Regions from separate parts of the Cupriavidus sp. Met-2 genome, predicted to be linked through region 3. Evidence: predicted binding sites of a transcription regulator. Region 3 holds the regulator's gene; each other region holds the start of a gene.
What was found. Region 3 encodes sigma-54, which starts transcription at its own class of promoters, with help from an activator protein. Its sites were predicted from a motif close to TGGCANGNAANCTGCTTT; they were not measured.
Positions count from the first base shown of each region.

Region 1 (6,147 bases), 800 kb from region 3:
CATCGTAGTCATCCTCGGCCAATGGCTTGAGGTCGGCCTGCGTCAGCGGCGTGGCGGCCCACAACGGTGCCGCGGCCAGCAGCAGCGCGGCGAGCATGACACGCAGCCATGTACGGATATTGGGTCGGTGCATTCAGGAGCCTGGTTCGCGCGATGGATCGCATCTTGGGGTTGTTGGCATTCACCTGTGGTTTGCTCCCACTCCCGAGCACGGGAGTGGGAGCAACAGACCGTCAGTTCCCCGCCACCTTGTCCGCCTTGCCTTCATTGCCGGCGATGAACGGGCTCCACGGTTGCGCGCGGACCGGCTTCGGCGTCTTCCACACCACCGAGAACTGGCCGTCGCCCTTGACCTCGCCAATCATCACGGGCTTGTAGAGATGGTGGTTGTCACCCATCGTCAGCGTGAAGCCATCCGGCGCCTTGAAGGTCTGGCCGTACATCGCGGCACGCACCTTGTCCGGATCGGTGCTGCCTGCCTTCTTCACGGCCTGCGCCCACATATGGATGCCCACGTAGGTAGCTTCCATCGGGTCGTTGGTCACGCGCTTGTCGCCGCCCGGCAGGTTGTTGGCCTTGACCCACGCGGCCCACTGCTTCTTGAACGCTTCGTTCTCGGGGTTCTTGACCGACATGAAGTAGTTCCATGCAGCCAGATGGCCCACCAGCGGCTTGGTGTCGATGCCGCGCAGTTCTTCCTCGCCCACCGAGAAGGCCACCACCGGCACGTCCTTGGCCTTCAGGCCGGCGTTGCCGAGTTCCTTGTAGAACGGCACGTTCGAGTCGCCATTGATCGTGGAGATCACGGCGGTCTTGCCACCCTGCGAGAACTTCTTGATGTTGGCGACGATGGTCTGGTAGTCGCTATGACCGAACGGGGTGTAGACCTCTTCGATGTCCTTGTCCTCCACGCCCTTGCTCTTCAGGAACGCACGCAGGATCTTGTTGGTAGTGCGCGGATAGACGTAGTCGGTACCCAGCAGGAAGAAGCGCTTCGCACCGCCGCCCTCCTTGCTCATCAGGTATTCCACCGCCGGGATCGCCTGCTGGTTGGGTGCCGCGCCCGTGTAGAACACGTTCTTCGACATCTCCTCACCTTCGTACTGCACCGGGTAGAACAGCAGCGCGTTGGTTTCCTCATAGACCGGGAGCACCGACTTGCGCGATACCGACGTCCAGCATCCGAACGTGACCGCCACCTTGTCCTTGGTGATGAGCTGACGCGCCTTCTCCGCGAAGAGCGGCCAGTTGGAAGCGGGGTCCACCACCACGGGCTCGAGCTTGCGGCCCAGCACGCCGCCGCTCTTGTTGATCTCGTCGATCGTCATCAGCGCCACGTCCTTGAGCGACGTTTCGGAGATGGCCATCGTGCCCGATAGCGAATGCAGGATGCCGACCTTGATCGGCTCCTTGGTCTGCGCCATCAGCGGGCTGGTACCGATCATCGCCGCGGCGGCCACCGCCGACAGCTTCAGCATGTCACGTCGTTTCATTGCAGCTCCCAGTTTGTCGTATGTGATTAGGGACTACGCACCCCGGAGAGCACATCTGCAACTAGCGTGCCAAGGGAAACACGCGTGACCGGGTCACCATTACGTGACAAATCGACGAGAGGGGGACCGTGCCGCACCACGCTGGTGCCGCCGGCGGGGCCAGAGGGAAATCCGCCGGCGCACCGCGAATGTGCAGCGCCGTTCGGGTGCGGTCCGGCGTGAACCGGTGCAGCCGTGGCCGATGCCGGTGCGTTGCGCACCGTGGCCAATAAAAAACGGGGCCCAAAGGCCCCGTTTTTCAAACGACCGTATGAACCGTTACTTCATCCACGGCATCATGTTGGCGTTCATGTTGTGCATGATCCAGAGCGAACCGGCCAGCACAATGAACAGGATCAGTACCGTGAACAGCAGCGCCATCACGTTCCAGCGCTGACCGTTCGAACCATCCAGATGCAGGAAGTACTTCAGGTGCACGACGATCTGCACGGCCGCCATGCCCAGGATGATCCACAGCATGGTGCCGCGTTCCATCGTGCCGTCCATGACGATCTTGAACGGAATCACGGTCAGGATCACCGCCAGCACGAAGCCGATCACATACGACTTGACGCTGCTGTGGCCATGCGACGCGCCGTGAGCGGCGGTCGAAGCGTGTTGCTGTGCCATTTACATTGCTCCCATCAGGTAGACCACGGTGAACACACCGATCCAGACCACGTCCAGGAAGTGCCAGAACAGGCTGAGGCAGTTCAGGCGCTTGGCCACGACCGGGGTCAGGCCCTTCTTCGACAGTTGCCACATCAGCACGAGCATCCACAGCATGCCGCTGGCAACGTGCAGACCGTGGGTACCCACGAGCGTGAAGAACGACGACAGGAACGCGCTGCGGCTCGGGCCGGCACCCTCGTGAATCAGGTGCGCGAACTCGTTGATTTCCATGCCCATGAACGCGGCGCCCAGCAGGAACGTCACGCCCAGCCAGAACATCACGCGGCCCTTCTGATGGTTCTGCATCGACACCATGGCAAAGCCGTAGGTGATCGACGAGAACAGCAGGATGGCGGTTTCCACGAGCACGTAGTTGAGCTCGAAGATCTCCTTGCCCGACGGGCCACCCGCCACTTCGCCGCGCAGGACGGCGAAGGCGGCGAACAGGCACGCGAACAAGATGCAGTCGCTCATCAGGTACAGCCAGAAACCGAAGACGGTGTTCTCGCTGGTGTCGTGATGCGCGTGGTCGTGCGCCTCGTCGTGCGAGTGCGCATGCGCGGGGGCTTTCGCCCCGAAGCGGTCAAGAACTTCTGTCGACATGGTTATCAGCCCTGGGCAGCAATGCGCTGCTGGTAGCGCGTTTCGATCTGCTCGACCTCGGAGGCCGGCACGTAGTAATCGATGTGGTCATCGTTGGCGCGGCGGATGAACGCCACGACCATGCCGATCAGGCCCACGGCGGCAAGCCACCAGATGTGCCACGTCAGCGCGAAGCCCAGCACCAGGCTGAATGCACCCATGTAGAAACCAGCCGCGGTGTTCTTCGGCATGTGAATCTGCTCGAAGCCATCCGTGCGGATCGTCTCGCCACGTGCCTTCATGTCGGCAAACGCGTCCAGGTCACGCACCACCGGGGTGTGCGCGAAGTTGTAGAACGCCGGCGGCGACGAGGTTGCCCATTCCAGCGTGCGGCCACCCCACGGGTCGCCCGTCACGTCTGCCAGCTTCTTGCGGTCGCGGATCGACACGACGATCTGCAGCACCTGGAAGAAGATGCCCAGCGCCACGAACACCACGCCCACCACGGCCAGATGCAGCCACGGCGTCCAGGCCGGGTTGTCGGTGTGGTTCAGACGACGGGTCATGCCCATCAGGCCCAGCACGTACAGCGGCATGAAGGCGAAGTAGAAGCCCACCAGCCAGCACCAGAAGGCGCACTTGCCCAGACGCTCGTTCAGCTTGAAGCCGAAGGCCTTCGGCCACCAGTAGGTCACGCCGGCCAGGTAGCCAAACAGCACGCCGCCGATGATCACGTTGTGGAAGTGAGCAATCAGGAACAGGCTGTTGTGCAGCACGAAGTCAGCAGCCGGCACGGCCATCAGCACGCCGGTCATGCCACCGATCACGAACGTGATCATGAAGCCCAGCGTCCACAGCACCGGCGACGTGAATTGCACGCGGCCACGGTACATCGTGAACAGCCAGTTGAAGATCTTCACGCCCGTCGGGATCGAGATGATCATCGTCGTGATGCCGAAGAACGCGTTCACGTTGGCGCCAGAGCCCATCGTGAAGAAGTGGTGCAGCCACACGATGAACGACAGCACCATGATCGCGCTGGTGGCATACACCATCCCCTTGTAGCCGAACAGCTTCTTGCCCGAGAACGTAGAGATGATTTCCGAGAAGATACCGAACGCCGGCAGGATCAGGATGTACACCTCGGGGTGGCCCCAGATCCAGATCAGGTTCACGTACATCATGGCGTTACCGCCGCCATTGTTCGTGAAGAAGTGCATGTCGAAGTAGCGGTCCAGGCCCAGCAGTGCCAGCGACACCGTCAGCACCGGGAAGGCAGCCACGATCAGCACGTTGGTGCACAGGACCGTCCAGGTGAACACCGGCATGCGCATCAGCGTCATGCCCGGGGCGCGCATCTTCAGGATGGTCACCAGGAAGTTCACGCCGGTCAGCAATGTCCCCAGCCCTGATATCTGCAGCGACCAAAGGTAGTAGTCCACCCCCACGCCCGGGCTGTAGTCCAGACCCGACAGCGGCGGATAGGCCAGCCAGCCGGTACGCGCGAATTCGCCAACGCCCAGCGAGACGTTCACGAGCATCGCGCCGGCCACGAACAGCCAGAAGCTCAGCGTGTTCAGGAACGGGAACGCCACGTCGCGCGCGCCGATCTGCAGGGGCACCACGAGGTTCATCAGACCCGTCATCAGCGGCATGGCCACGAAGAAGATCATGATCACGCCGTGGGCCGTGAACACCTGGTCATAGTGCTCGGGCGGCAGGAAGCCGGTGGAGCCGTTGGTGGCAACCGCCAGCTGGGTACGCATCATGACGGCGTCGGCAAAGCCGCGCAGCAGCATGATCAGCGCCACCAGCGAATACATCACGCCAATGCGCTTGTGATCGACCGAGGTAATCCACTCGGTCCACAGGTAGTCCCACTTCTTGAAGTACGTGATCGCACCGAGCAGCGCCAGCCCGCCAAGGGCCACGCAGCTCAGCGTGATCATGATGATCGGCTCATGAAACGGAATCGCCGACAAACTCAATTTGCCAAACATCATTGCTCCTAGATTTGCGCGCCCAGCGCCGGCTTGGCCGGCGTGGCCATGGACACCCGCTCTTCACCGAGCGTGTTACGCGACGTGCAGACCGGACCGCCATCAAAACCTTCGCGGGCCATTGCATGGCCGTCGCCGCCCATGTACTGATGCAGGATGCCGGTGTACAGACCGTCTTCGACCTTGCCGAAGTACGTCACCGGTTCCGCTTCGCTCGGCTTGGCCAGGACCTTGTAGTCCTCGGACGCGAGCTGCTTTTCGGACGCGCGCACCTTTTCCACCCACTTGTCGAACTCGAAATTCGACATGGCGATGGCCTTGAACTTCATACCCGAGAAGCCGCCGCCACTGTAGTTGGCGGACATGCCGTCAAACGTGCCGGCTTCATTGGCGATGAGGTGCAGCTTGGTCTCCATCCCAGCCATGGCGTAAACCTGGCTACCCAGTTGCGGGATGAAGAACGAGTTCATGATCGAATCCGACGTGATCTTGAAGTTCACCGGCGTGTTCACCGGCAGCGCGAGCTGGTTCACCGTCGCGATCTTCAGTTCCGGATAGATGAACAGCCATTTCCAGTTCATCGCCACGGCTTCCACGGTCACCGGCTTGACGTTCGACTCGAGCGGCTTGTACGGGTCGAGATCGTGCGACGACTTCCAAGTGATGATGCCCAGCGCGATGATGATCAGGCAGGGGATCAGCCAAACCACCACTTCGATGCGGGTGGAGTGCGACCAGTTCGGATCGTATTCAGCAGACTTGTTGCTGGCGCGATACTTCCACGCAAACACGAGCGTCAGGATGATGACCGGTACGACGACCAGCAGCATCAGCCAGGTGGCGATCAGGATGATGCCCTTGATGTCGACGCCGACTTGCCCTTTCGGGTTCATCAGCGCGAAGTCGCAGCCGGCCAACAGGAGCAGGCCAAGGCAAGGCAGGTACCGCATCAGGGGCGGCATTTTTGGTTTCTTCATGTCACGACGGTCTGGTTGCGCCACGCCTGTGCACAAGCGTGGCACCGCCTACCTGCTGCACGGGGCAACTGGCGGGCTGGGCTGGGGAAAACCGGAGGACGTGTCCAAAGCTGGCGCTGCGAAATGGGCGATGCAAACGCCTGCGGACCATGCGGCCGGGCAACGCCATGAACGCGGCTTGGACAGCAACTGACGACTGCGTGCGCGCGCCTGAGGGGGCGGGTGCGTGCGCTGAGGTGACCGACTGCCTGAACTGCGTCTGTCCCGGTTCGGAACTGCCACCGGAACGAGCGTTGTGTCACGATGTTCACGCCACATCCTCTTGCTTCAACCGCCTCACCAGCGCAGTGAGAACGGTCTCCGAGCGGATATCGCATTACATAA
Region 1 is NZ_JBBHZL010000001.1:935,445-941,591, reverse strand. It holds gene urtB (urea ABC transporter permease subunit UrtB) at 1-133, opposite strand, end outside; gene urtA (urea ABC transporter substrate-binding protein) at 234-1,493, opposite strand; gene cyoD (cytochrome o ubiquinol oxidase subunit IV) at 1,812-2,162, opposite strand; gene cyoC (cytochrome o ubiquinol oxidase subunit III) at 2,163-2,807, opposite strand; gene cyoB (cytochrome o ubiquinol oxidase subunit I) at 2,813-4,786, opposite strand; gene cyoA (ubiquinol oxidase subunit II) at 4,795-5,763, opposite strand.
Region 1: the regulator sigma-54 is predicted to act here: its motif matches at 1,548-1,565, upstream of urtA (urea ABC transporter substrate-binding protein).

Region 2 (6,147 bases), on a different contig from region 3:
GCTTCCTCGATGCGGTTCAGAACGGTGTCGATCTGGATCTTGTCCATGGTTGTCTCCTTTGTGGTGGAAATACTTCAGAGTGAGCGGAACAGCGGACTGCGGGTGGCCTGGCTGGCGTCTGCCGCCGACAGGAACTTCTCGGTGAAGATGTCCTTCTCGAACAAGCGCCCCTGCATCAGGGCGGCGATGCACGACTCGATCATCGGCGGTGGCCCGCACAGATAGGCCCGCCAGCCACGGAAGTCGTAGCCGAAATGACTCCCGGCGGCCTCGTGCACGTAGCCGCGCTCGCCGGCCCATGCACTGCCTTGCGCCTCGGCCGACAGCACGGGCACATAGGTGAAGTTGTCGTGCTGGGAGGCCAGCGCTTCGAAGGCATCGCGGTAATACAGTTCGTCAGCGGTCCGTGCGCCATGCACGAGCACGATCTGGCGCTGGTCGCCGGACTCCAGCAGGTCGAGGATCATCGAACGCGGGCTCGACAATCCCGACCCGCCAGCCATGAACACCAGCGGGCGCGGATCGCTCTTGCGCACGAAGAAACGCCCGAGCGGCCCCGATAGCTGCAGACGCTCGCCCACGGCAAGTTGCTCGTGCACGTAGGTCGTGGCGCTACCGCCCGGCACCAGCCGGATATTCAGTTCGATCTCGTCCGCCGATGGCGCCGACGCGATCGAGAACGCGCGCGGCGTCGCTTCCTTGCCGATCCATACGTTGACGTACTGGCCCGGCTGGAAGCGCAGCGCATCGCCCCCTTCCACACCCTCCACCCGCAGGAACACACCCTTGATGGTGGGCGTCAACGCTTCAATGCGCGTGACTTCGGCGGTAAAGTCCATCAGCGGCAGGAACTGCGCGTCGGGCTCGGGATCGATGTCGGCCTCGATCGTCAGGTCGGACATCGGCGTGGCGCAGCAGGCCAGACACTTGGCCTCCTCGCGCTCGAAGTCCATCAGCGCGAACGGCGATGCTTCGCCGTGCTCGATCTCGCCGTCCACCGTCTGCACCTTGCAGGTCCCGCACAAGCCATGCCCGCAGGCATGGGGCAGCCACACGCCGGCGCGCAGGCAGGCGTCAAGCACGGTCTGTCCTTCGGCGATGTCGATGGTCTGGCCGAGCGGCTCGATGGTGAGCTGATAGGTCATGGCAACCTCCTGCAGCAAGTTCAGTTGGCCGAGCCGGCAATGCCCGGCAGGCCCGGGGTACGCAGGCGCAGCAGCGACTTGTGGCCAAGCCCGTTGTCGACCAGGCTTGCGGCCGCATCCGGCGTGAATGGCGTATCGCCACGCAACCACTGCACCTGCGCCCAGTCGATCCGGGCGCCTTCCGGGTGCGCGCCCAGCAGCGGCACGATGACATCGGAGACCAACGCGCCGAACGGCATGTCGGGCGGCAGCGGCAGCGTGAACGGGCTGCAGAACAACCGGTGCTGGTCCCATCCGAAGTACACAAGCTGGTTGCCGTGGAAGTTTTCGATCCGGTCGCGGACCTCGCCGGTGTAGCCCGGTTCCAATGCGATGACTGGCATGATCTGGTCTCCTTGTTTACGAACGGTTGTTGCCTTGCCCGGTCCAGCGCTCCCAGTTCGCGCGGTCGGGCGAATCGGCGTAGTCGCCGCGATCCTCGGGCTTCAGGTGGTACCAGTCGAGCACCTCGGGCAGCGTTGGGCCGCCGCAGTTGCCCTGGAAAATCTGATGCACTGGCAGCCATGCCTGCACGTACTTCTCGGGCTCACCCTGGAATATGTCCCGGCAGCCATCCGAGCAGAAGTGGTAGTGCTCGCCGTTGTGCTCCGCATGGCGATAGCAAATCTGTGTCGGGTCGTCGGGTTCGGTGAAGGCCATCGGGATCTGGCACACCTGGCACAGCATCGGCAGGCCCGGGTTGGTCCAGCGCTGGCCGGCCTCCTGTTGCTGCTTCCAGTAGTCGAAGCGCGGCCGGTAATGCGTGTCGAAGCTGTCGGGATACTTCTGCGCCAACCAGTCCATTTCGTGCGGCTCGGGCACCCATGTGTGGATGGCCGCGGCGTGGTTGAAGTTGTAGAAGATCGACCATGCGATGTGCGACAGGTGATCCTTTTCCTTGGCGGCCTGCTCGTGATACTTGGGCATCCGGATGCCATAGCGCGCCAGATCGGCAAACAGCGCCCCACCGTTCTGCTCGAAGTAGATCTCCCACGCCTCCTTCCAGCTCATCACGCGCTTGGGGCACATGTAGTCCATCATCATCGCCACCAGCGTCAGCAGCCGGTAGCCGCGCCAGAACCATTTGTCGATCCACTTCTGGATAATCGGCCGGTTGGCAGGGTCCTGCTCGAGCATGAACTTGACCACCTCCAGGCCCAGCGTCATGTGGCGCGACTCGTCGGACTGCGCCGAGAAGCCGAACGTCACCGTGGCCATGTCCCCGTTGTAGGCCGCGCCGGACATGAACGGCATGAACAGCAGGTTGGTCAGCACGTATTCGAACGAGAACGAGATCGCCGTGATGAACTCGAACGGCCCGGCGGTCATCGCATCCTCGAAATACGACTTCGGCACGGACAGGTACCAGAGCCGGTCATGCAGATGGCGCCAGTCGGCAAAACCGTTGAAGAACTTGTTGTAGTGGCTGATCGTGTGGATCTGGGTCTGGCAATGCCGCAGTTCGTCGATCGATTGCATCTGGCACGCCACGCGCGCCCCAACGCCGCGCAGATTACGGCCCGCCATGGCGAAGCCACGGTGCGCCGCGTACTCCAGCGGCGACACCCCGGTCAGGAACAGCTTCAGCGCGTTGATGTAGCGGGCGTCGGTCACGTTGAGCTGGCCGTTGTTCTGCTGGAACGCGTCGATGATCGCGTAGAGCTTGCGCTCCTTCTCGGACTGGAATTTCCAGTACGCATCCATCGTCAGGCGGAACGGGTCTTCCCAGCCGTCCCAGTCATGGATCACGATGCCTTCGAACTTGTCGTGCGGAAACACCTTATCCATCGGCTGGTACGTGGTCTCCCAACCGAGGTCGCGGGTCAGTACCGCGTACTTCTCCTTGAGCGAGAGCTTCGGACGGGTCGCCGCGCGGGCGGCGGAGGCGATGGCAGTGGCGGTTGTCATGGTTTGTCTCCTGTCTTGGGGTTCTGGCTCAGCGCCACGCCAGTACGAACTGGTCTTCGGTTTCGTCGATGTTTCCTGCAAGGGAAATCAGGCCAAGCTGCAGCTCCTGCACGTCCCAGGGGCGGCCGATGCGCTCCTCCACGCTGGCGCGGCGGATCTCCAGCCGCCCCGGCGCGTCGATCTTGACCATCGCCGGGTAGTGGTTGACGGTGGCGTGCGGGTTGTCGGCCTCGATCGCCTCGATCACCGGGCGCATGTCGTCGTTGGTCTGGAGGGCGATGAATACGATGGCGTCGCTCATGGTTGTCTCCGTCATTGACGTGCCAGGCCCAGACCGCTCAGGCGCTTGCCCAGCGCTTCGACGGCATTGGCCAGTTCGGACTCGGCATCCTCGCCGAACAGCCGGTGCGCCAGCGGGCGCAGCGCGTGCGTGAAGCGATCGAGCCAGCCGAAGGCGTACCCAGCGATAACCGCCGCGTTCTCCGGGCTTTCCTGTGCGGCCGTTTTCACGGTGGCATCGACCCAGCGCGTGGTCTCGGCGTACCAGGCGGACATGAAATCGGTCACGAGCGAAAACGCGGGCCAGGTTGCGGAGAGGCGCGCGTCGAACTGCTGGTAGACCAGCGGATAGATCAGACCATCGAGCACCAGGTTCTGCGCCACGTGCTGCTCGAACCAGTCATCGCGCACCAACAGGTCCTCCGCCGCGTGTCGCAGCGGCTGCCAGGCCATGTCTTCCATCCAGGCGGCGCGGGCCTGGTCCACGGCGGCCTTGTCGCCGATCAGCAGCCCGATGCGGGTCAGGTACTGCGCGATACCCAGGCGGTCCATCGTGTGATACATCGCGGCCTGCGTGATGGCCGACCCGAAACCGTAGGCGGTAATCGACGCGTTGTTCATGTTGGCCGCCCATTCGACGTGGCGCAGCGGCACCACGCCCAGCGTGAGCAGCTCGCGCACATCGTCGGGCAACCGGCTCAGCAGCCCGCGCTTGTCCACGAACTCAAGGTTCTTCTCCATCGTCTCCTGCTGACGGGCGCGCGCATTGACGTAGCCGCCGTAGAAGTACTGGCGCGGGTCCTTCAGCGCATACCAGTCCTGCATGACCACGCGGGTGCGCCGGGCGTCGTACAGCTCGTATTGCGGCTGCCATAGCGGCCGGTAGTGGAAGCTCGTGACCGGCTGCAGGTCGTACATCGCCTCCTGATAGCGCGTGGCCGGCTTGTCGGCGCCGAGCCGGCGCGCGATATGCGCGAAGGTCTGCCGGATCGGAGTGACGCTGGCGTCAGTCCGGATATCGATTTGCATGGTGGTTGTCTCCTCGGATGTCGAGTGGGGGCGTTTTTGGGTATCACTGCAGCAGCTCGGCCCGCTGCTCGGCGCAGAACGACTGGAACTGCTCGGGCGGCATGACCAGTTCGACGTAGATCTGTGGATCGCCGATCGAAAACTCGAACTCCACCCAACGCTCGCTGCGCCCGGTCACGCGCACGTAGCGCGGGGCATGGTGATGCCAGTGACCTTGAAGTGCCTGAGGGGGATATGTCATGTCTCGCTCCTGGTGCGCCGCACATCGCGGTGCGTGTGCGTTGTCTCGTGATTTCAGGTGGGAGAGCTATAGCGAATGGCGTGCCAGGCGATGCAGACCGTTGTGGCGCAAGGGCTTGCGGCCAATCGGCCGCATTCTGGCCGGCCAACCCGCTTGATGATTTGATGAGGTGATTCAGGCGGATTTGATCAAATGATCAAATCGTCTCGCGCTGCGCCGCAGCACGCGCTCCTGATGCGGGATTTCCGGGCTCCGGCAACGCCGGATGCCGTGCTAGGCTACGCAAAAACGAGGCTCGAAAGCCCGCCGGAATCTGGAGTGACAAGGATGACAACACCCCCCGCGCAGCCGCCGTTCGAGCTGGCTTCGCTACTGACCATCGACGCCAAGGCCGCGCAGATTCGCCTTGGCCAGTCGCGCATGGTGCTGATGCACACCGAAGCGCTGAGCTACCTGCGCAAGGAAATCCTCGATACGCTCGGCGTGGAGCGCGGCAAGGGGCTGCTGATCCGCATGGGCTATGCACAAGGCATGCGCGATGCCGAGATGGTCAAGCGCGAGCGCAGTGAAGAACTGGCCAGTTCGCCCAACGATGCCTTCCTTTGGGGGCCGCAGTTGCACATGCTCGAAGGCGTCACGCGCGTGGACCCGGTTCGCCTGGAGATCGACCGCGACACCGGCCACTTCTATGGCGAGTTTCTCTGGCAGGACTCATGGGAGGGCGAAGCGCCCGTGATGGAGTCCCTGCCCCGCGAGGAGTCTGGCTGCTGGGTGCAGCTTGGCTACGCATCGGGCTACAGCAGCACGTTCATGGACCGGCTGGTCATCTACAAGGAAACCGAATGCGAGCGGCGCGGCGACAGTCTCTGCCGCATCGTCGGCAAGCCGGCCGAGACGTGGAACGACCCCGACTACCTGAAGTACTTCGAACCCGACTCCGTCATCAGCGACCTGCTCACCCTGCAGCAGGAAGTCAGCACACTGCGCGAAACACTGTGTGGCGCGAACCAGGGCAACCTGATCGGCCAGTCGCCGGCGTTCCGTGAAGCCTTCAACCTGCTTTCCGCCGCAGCAGACAGCCATATCACCGTGCTGCTGACGGGCGAGACCGGTGCCGGCAAGGAGATGTTCGCGCGCTGGCTGCACGATCACGGCCCGCGCGGCGAGCAGCCGTTCGTCGCGGTCAACTGCGCGGCGATCCCGCACGAGTTGATCGAATCCGAGCTGTTCGGCGTGGAAAAAGGCGCCTACACGGGCGCCCAGCAGTCGCGCCCCGGCCGCTTTGAACGCGCGCATGGCGGCACCCTGTTCCTCGACGAAATCGGCGACCTGCCGCCGGCCGCGCAGGTCAAGCTGCTGCGCGTGCTGCAGAACAACGAAGTGGAACGGCTCGGTGGCGTGGAGGCGCGCAAGGTCAACGTCCGCCTGATCGCCGCCACCAACGTCAATCTGGCGCAGGCGATCAAGCACGGCCAGTTTCGTGCTGACCTGTTCTACCGGATCAGC
Region 2 is NZ_JBBHZL010000002.1:28,181-34,327, forward strand. It holds gene catA (catechol 1,2-dioxygenase) at 1-47, opposite strand, end outside; gene WD006_RS05305 (NADH:ubiquinone reductase (Na(+)-transporting) subunit F) at 75-1,145, opposite strand; gene WD006_RS05310 (phenol hydroxylase subunit P4) at 1,166-1,528, opposite strand; gene WD006_RS05315 (aromatic/alkene/methane monooxygenase hydroxylase/oxygenase subunit alpha) at 1,545-3,092, opposite strand; gene WD006_RS05320 (MmoB/DmpM family protein) at 3,121-3,393, opposite strand; gene WD006_RS05325 (aromatic/alkene monooxygenase hydroxylase subunit beta) at 3,405-4,400, opposite strand; gene WD006_RS05330 (phenol hydroxylase subunit) at 4,444-4,641, opposite strand; gene WD006_RS05335 (sigma-54-dependent Fis family transcriptional regulator) at 4,969-6,147, shown strand, end outside.
Region 2: the regulator sigma-54 is predicted to act here: its motif matches at 4,710-4,727, upstream of WD006_RS05330 (phenol hydroxylase subunit).

Region 3 (6,147 bases):
GCACCGGGCGCGTCGTCGTGTCCGGCATCGGCAAGTCGGGCCATATCGGCCGCAAAGTGGCCGCCACGCTGGCATCCACCGGCACGCCGTCCTTCTTCGTGCATCCCGCCGAGGCCAGCCATGGCGACCTCGGCATGATCACGCGCGACGACGTCCTGATCGCCTTCTCCAATTCCGGTGAAACGGCCGAACTGCTGGCGATCATTCCGATCGTCAAGCGCATCGGCGCCGGGTTGATCTCGATCACCGGCAACGCCGAATCGAACCTAGCCAAACTGTCCAACGCCCACCTCGACGGTGCTGTGGCGCAGGAGGCCTGCCCGCTGAACCTGGCCCCGACCGCCAGCACCACCGCCGCGCTGGCGCTGGGCGACGCGCTGGCCGTGGCGGTGCTCGACGCGCGCGGCTTTGGCGAAGACGACTTCGCGCGCTCGCACCCCGGCGGCGCGCTGGGCCGCAAGCTGCTCACCCACGTGCGCGACGTGATGCGCACCGGCAATGCGGTGCCTGCGGTGCGTGAAAGCACGCCGCTGGCCCAGGCCCTGATGGAAATCACCCGCAAGGGCATGGCCATGACCGCCGTGGTGGACCCCGACGGCCGCGCCGTGGGCGTGTTCACCGACGGCGACCTGCGCCGCCTGCTGGAAACGCCGCGCGACTGGAAGACCGTGCCGATCGGCGAGGTCATGCACCGCAACCCCCACACCGTGCATCTCGACAAGCTCGCCGTGGAAGCCGTGCAGATCATGGAAACGAACCGCATCAACCAGTTGCTCGTCGTCGATGACGATGGCCACCTGGCGGGCGCGCTCCACATCCATGACCTGACCCGGGCCAAGGTCATCTGATCAATGCCAGAGTTCCTGTCCAGAATCACCGGCCTGATCATGCGGCTGCTGCCGCTGCTGCTGATGGCGATCGTTGCCGGCAGCACGTTCTGGCTCGTGCAGATCAACTCGCCGCATGAAGCCACGGCGCAGGCGCAGGTCAAGCGGCACGTCCCCGACTACTACATGGACCGCTTCTCGGCCACGGAACTGGCCGAGGATGGCAATACCAAGATCCGCTTCACCGGCGTGAAGATGGTCCATTTCGAGGACGACCAGACCTACGAGGTGACCACGCCGGCCATGCGCAACTACGAGCCGGATCGCCCGCCCGTTACCGCCAACGCGAATCGCGGCGTGATGAATGCCGAGGGCTCGATCATCGACCTGTACGGCAATGCGTTCATCGTGCGCCAGGCGGGTACCGATGTGTCGAAGGACCCGCGCATGACGGCGGCGTCGCAGTACTTTCAGCTGCTGGTCAACGACGACATCGTCAAGACAGACAAGCCCGTGGAACTGACGCGCGGACCGTCGGTAATGAACGCCAACGGCCTGATCTTCAACAACGTCACCCGCGAAGTACAATTGCTGGGTAACGTTCGCGGCACCATCATCATGAATTCGCCGGGGCAGGCCAGCGCCCAGTGACATCGGGATTTGCGCCCCACCGTCCGCCTGACTGCTGCCTTCCCCTTTCAGCAAAGCCAAAAATGACTGCTTCCCTGACGACATCGTCCTGTCGCCGCACCGCGCCCGCCCTGATGGCGGCCATCGCCGCCATCGGCCTGTTCCTGGCCCAGCCTGCTTTCGCCGAGCGCGCGGACCAGACCAAGCCGCTGGTGCTGGAAGCCGACAATGCCAGCTACGATGACGTCAAGCAGATCTACACTCTGACCGGCAACGTGGTGCTGACCAAGGGCACGATGGTGCTGAAGTCTGACGCCGCCGAACTCCGCACCGACCCCGAGGGTTACCAGTACGCCATCGCCACCTCCAAGCCGGGCCGCCAGGCCTATATCCGCCAGAAACGCGACGGCGTGGACGAGTACATCGACGGCTGGGGTGACCGCATCGAATACGACGGCAAGTCGGAGATCAACAAGCTGATCGGCAATGCACGCGCGGCGCGTGTTTCCGGTGTCGGCGCGAAGATCCTGGATGAAATCCGCGGCGCGGTAATCACGTACGACAGCCGCAATGAGTTCTATACCGCAACCGGCGGCGACAACAACGCGTCAGCCGGGAACCCTTCTGGCCGCGTGCGCGCTGTGCTGTCGCCGCGCGCGAACCAGGCCAGCGCGCCCGCCGGCGCGCCGCTCGACCTGAAGCCGTCCTCACAGCCGGCCAAGCCCTGACCGTTTCAAGCTCTATCCGTACCCGATGAACGATACCGCCACGCTCGCCGATCAGGCTTCTTCCGCCCCATCCACGGATAGCAGCACGCTGGTCGTGCGCCATCTGAAGAAGCGCTATGGCTCGCGCACCGTGGTCAAGGACGTCTCGCTCGACGTCAAGAGCGGCGAGGTCGTCGGCCTGCTCGGCCCGAACGGCGCGGGCAAGACCACGTCGTTCTACATGATCGTCGGACTGGTCGCGCTGGACGAAGGCGATATCGTGCTCGATGGCCAGCACATCAGCGGCCTGGCCATCCACGAGCGCGCGCGCATGGGACTGTCCTACCTCCCGCAGGAAGCCTCTGTCTTCCGCAAGCTCAACGTGGAGGAGAACATCCGCGCGGTGCTGGAACTGCAGGTGGTCAACGGCAAGCCGCTGCCCAAGCAGGAAATCGATCGCCGGCTCGACTCGCTGCTCGATGACCTGCAGATCGCCCACCTGCGCAACAACCCGGCGCTGTCGCTGTCGGGCGGCGAGCGCCGCCGCGTGGAAATCGCGCGCGCGCTGGCGTCGGCGCCGCGCTTCATCCTGCTCGACGAACCATTCGCGGGCGTGGACCCGATCGCCGTGGGCGAGATCCAGCGCATCGTCAGCTTCCTGAAGGCACGCAACATCGGCGTGCTGATTACCGACCACAACGTGCGCGAAACGCTGGGCATCTGCGACCACGCATACATCATCAGCGAAGGCACCGTGCTGGCCGAGGGACAGCCCGAGGAAATCATCGCCAACGAGTCTGTGCGACGCGTCTATCTGGGCGAGAACTTCCGCATGTGATCAAGCGGCCGCGACGCCGCTTTGCAGCATTCGTCAACTAGCCGTTGGCGATCACGAAGTGTCAGCGATAGGCGATAGCAATTTCCGTTCCAACAACGGGAAGATGCGCATAGAATAGGTCGCATGAAACCATCGCTTCAGCTTCGACTTTCCCAGCATCTGGCTCTGACTCCTCAACTGCAGCAGTCCATCCGGCTGCTGCAGTTATCCACACTGGAGCTGCAACAGGAAGTCGAGCAGGCGCTGACCGAGAATCCACTGCTCGAACGCGAGAACGACTGGATCGAAAGCCCGCTGCGCGTGGCCGCGGACGGGTCGGTCAACGTGCAAAGCGCCCCGGCGCCAGCATCTTCCGAACCGCAAGGTAACGGCGACGATCGCGCGAACGGCGCCAATGGCGAAGACGACAGCTACGGCGACAGCGCGGGTGACGATTACGGCAGCGACTGGAGCCTGGACGATTTCGCTCGCCGGCCTCAGGGCGATGATGACGAGAAGACGCCGATGCAGCTTCGCGAAGCGGAACCCACGCTGCGCGAATACCTGATGGAACAGCTCACGCCGCTGAAGATCTCCACGCGTGACAAGGGCCTGGCCATCTTCCTGATCGAGTCGCTTGACGACGACGGCTACCTGGGCGCAACGCTCGACGAGATCTGTTCGGAACTGCCCAAGGAACTCGAATTCGAAGTCGATGAAGTGCAGGCGATACTGACCCTGCTGCAGAGCTTCGACCCGCCTGGCGTGGGTGCGCGCAACGCGGCGGAATGCCTCACCCTGCAACTGCGCCGTCTGCAACATCCGCAGCGGGACCTTGCATTATCGATCGTCAACCACCACCTGGAGTTATTGGCCGTGCGTGACTACACGCGGCTCAAGAAAGCCCTGCAGGTTGACGAAATTGCACTTAAGGCCGCGCACGATCTGATCCGCTCGCTCGCACCGTATCCCGGACATGCCTACAGCCGTCCGGAAGCGGACTTCGTGGTACCGGATGTGTTCGTGCGCAAGAGTGGCAGTAGCTGGATCGCACAGCTCAATCCCGACGTGATGCCGCGTCTGCGCATCAACGACATGTACGCGCAGATTTTGCGCGGTGCAAAAGGGGAAGCGGGCGCGGCCGGGCTGCAGCAGAAGCTCCAGGAGGCGCGGTGGCTCATCAAGAACATTCAGCAGCGTTTCGACACGATCCTGCGTGTTGCGCAGGCAATTGTGGAGCGTCAAAGGAACTTTTTCTCGCACGGGGAAATCGCGATGCGCCCCTTGGTTTTGCGGGAGATTGCCGATACACTGGGTCTACACGAGTCGACCATTTCCCGGGTGACTACGAATAAATACATGGCCACGCCGATGGGTACTTTCGAGTTGAAGTACTTCTTTGGTAGCCACGTCTCCACGGAGACTGGCGGCGCGGCCTCATCCACGGCGATCCGCGCGCTGATCAAGCAACTGATAGGAGCCGAAGAACCCAGGAATCCCCTTTCCGACAGCCGCATCGCCGAGTTGCTGGGCGAACAGGGCTTTGTGGTCGCACGCCGCACGGTGGCCAAGTACCGCGAAGCGCTGAAGATCCCCGCAGTCAATCTCCGCAAGACTTTGTAGCCGAGCCGCAACCGCCTGCCTGGTGCGGCTCTTTCAGAAGGAGAAGCGCTATGAACTTCAAGATCAGTGGACACCACCTCGACATCACGCCGCCGCTGCGTGAGTATGTGGAAACGAAACTGGAGCGAATTGTCAGACATTTCGATCAGGTCATTGGCGTAAGCGTGCTGCTATCCGTAGACAACCATAAGGAAAAGGACAAGCGTCAGTACGCGGAAATCAACCTGCACCTCAAGGGCAAGGACATCTTCGTCGAAGCGCATCATGAAGACCTTTATGCTGCAATCGACTGCCTGGTCGACAAGCTCGACCGCCAGGTGATCCGCTACAAGGACCGCGTGCAAGGGCATGACCGGGAAGCGGTCAAGTACCAGATGGCCGCCGAACAACTACAACAACAATAAGTTGGCGGCGACACCAGGTCGCCCCTTAGAGGATAGATAGGAAGAGCAAAGCCGCGCATCTGCGCGGCTTTTTTGATGGGCGCGAGGCGGACGCGCCGCTGGCGCACCCGTTACCCGAGTACCAGCCCTGCAACATTTGGTCAGCCGGGGGTGTTCGCAACTGACGCCGCTCGGTGTATGCTGCGCCATACAACAACTACAGACAGGACGGCCCCGGACAACCGGCCCGGCATTCCGCGTGGCAAAAGATCACGCGATGGCGGGTGGCAGTTTTCTGGGTGGGCAATCCGACCGGCAAGCTCGCGGCACCACTCGCGGCGCCGGCGCCGCAGCGCACAAGTGCGCAGTGGCCCTGCTCTATAATGGCCGGACGCTCCAATGCGGGCGTCCTTTTGCGCTCAATAGCCTGAATTGCCCAACGCAGCGGGACGACTCATGTGCGTCGGCTCGCCTTTCTGACTCCTCGTGCATCGCCCATGAATCGTTTGGCCAAATTGCTGCCACCCGGCAACATTAATCTCGACGTCACCGTCACCAGCAAGAAGCGGGTCTTCGAGCAAGCCGGGCTCCTGTTCGAGAACAACCATGGCGTAGCCCGGGCCACCGTGACCGACAACCTGTTCGCGCGCGAATCGCTCGGGTCCACCGGTCTTGGCGCCGGCGTCGCCATTCCGCATGGCCGCATCAAGGGACTCAAGCAGCCTCTGGCTGCCTTCATGCGCCTGGCCGAGCCAATTCCGTTCGAATCGCCCGACGGCAAACCGGTGTCGCTGCTGATCTTCCTGCTTGTGCCCGAGCAGGCCACCCAGCAGCATCTGGAGATTCTTTCGGAAATCGCCCAGTTGTTGTCGGACCGGGAAATGCGTGAAGGACTGGCCACGTTACCCACGCCCGAAGCGGTCCACGAGTTACTGACCCAGTGGCACCCCTGACACGACGGCAGGCCAGCGCAGCCTGACGCGATACCCGCGATACAGCCCCTCCCGAAAAGTCATCCCGCATGGAACTCACCGGCGTCACCTCCCAGTCGATCTTCGACGACAACGCAGCCGACATCAAACTCTCCTGGGTCGCCGGTCTGGAAGGGGCCGATCGTGCCTTCGACGTGGAATTCGCGCGGGAGGCAACATCGGCTGCCG
Region 3 is NZ_JBBHZL010000001.1:134,958-141,104, reverse strand. It holds gene WD006_RS00705 (KpsF/GutQ family sugar-phosphate isomerase) at 1-848, shown strand, start outside; gene lptC (LPS export ABC transporter periplasmic protein LptC) at 852-1,478, shown strand; gene lptA (lipopolysaccharide transport periplasmic protein LptA) at 1,541-2,185, shown strand; gene lptB (LPS export ABC transporter ATP-binding protein) at 2,211-3,002, shown strand; gene WD006_RS00685 (RNA polymerase factor sigma-54) at 3,126-4,604, shown strand; gene hpf (ribosome hibernation-promoting factor, HPF/YfiA family) at 4,655-5,008, shown strand; gene ptsN (PTS IIA-like nitrogen regulatory protein PtsN) at 5,485-5,940, shown strand; gene hprK (HPr(Ser) kinase/phosphatase) at 6,009-6,147, shown strand, end outside.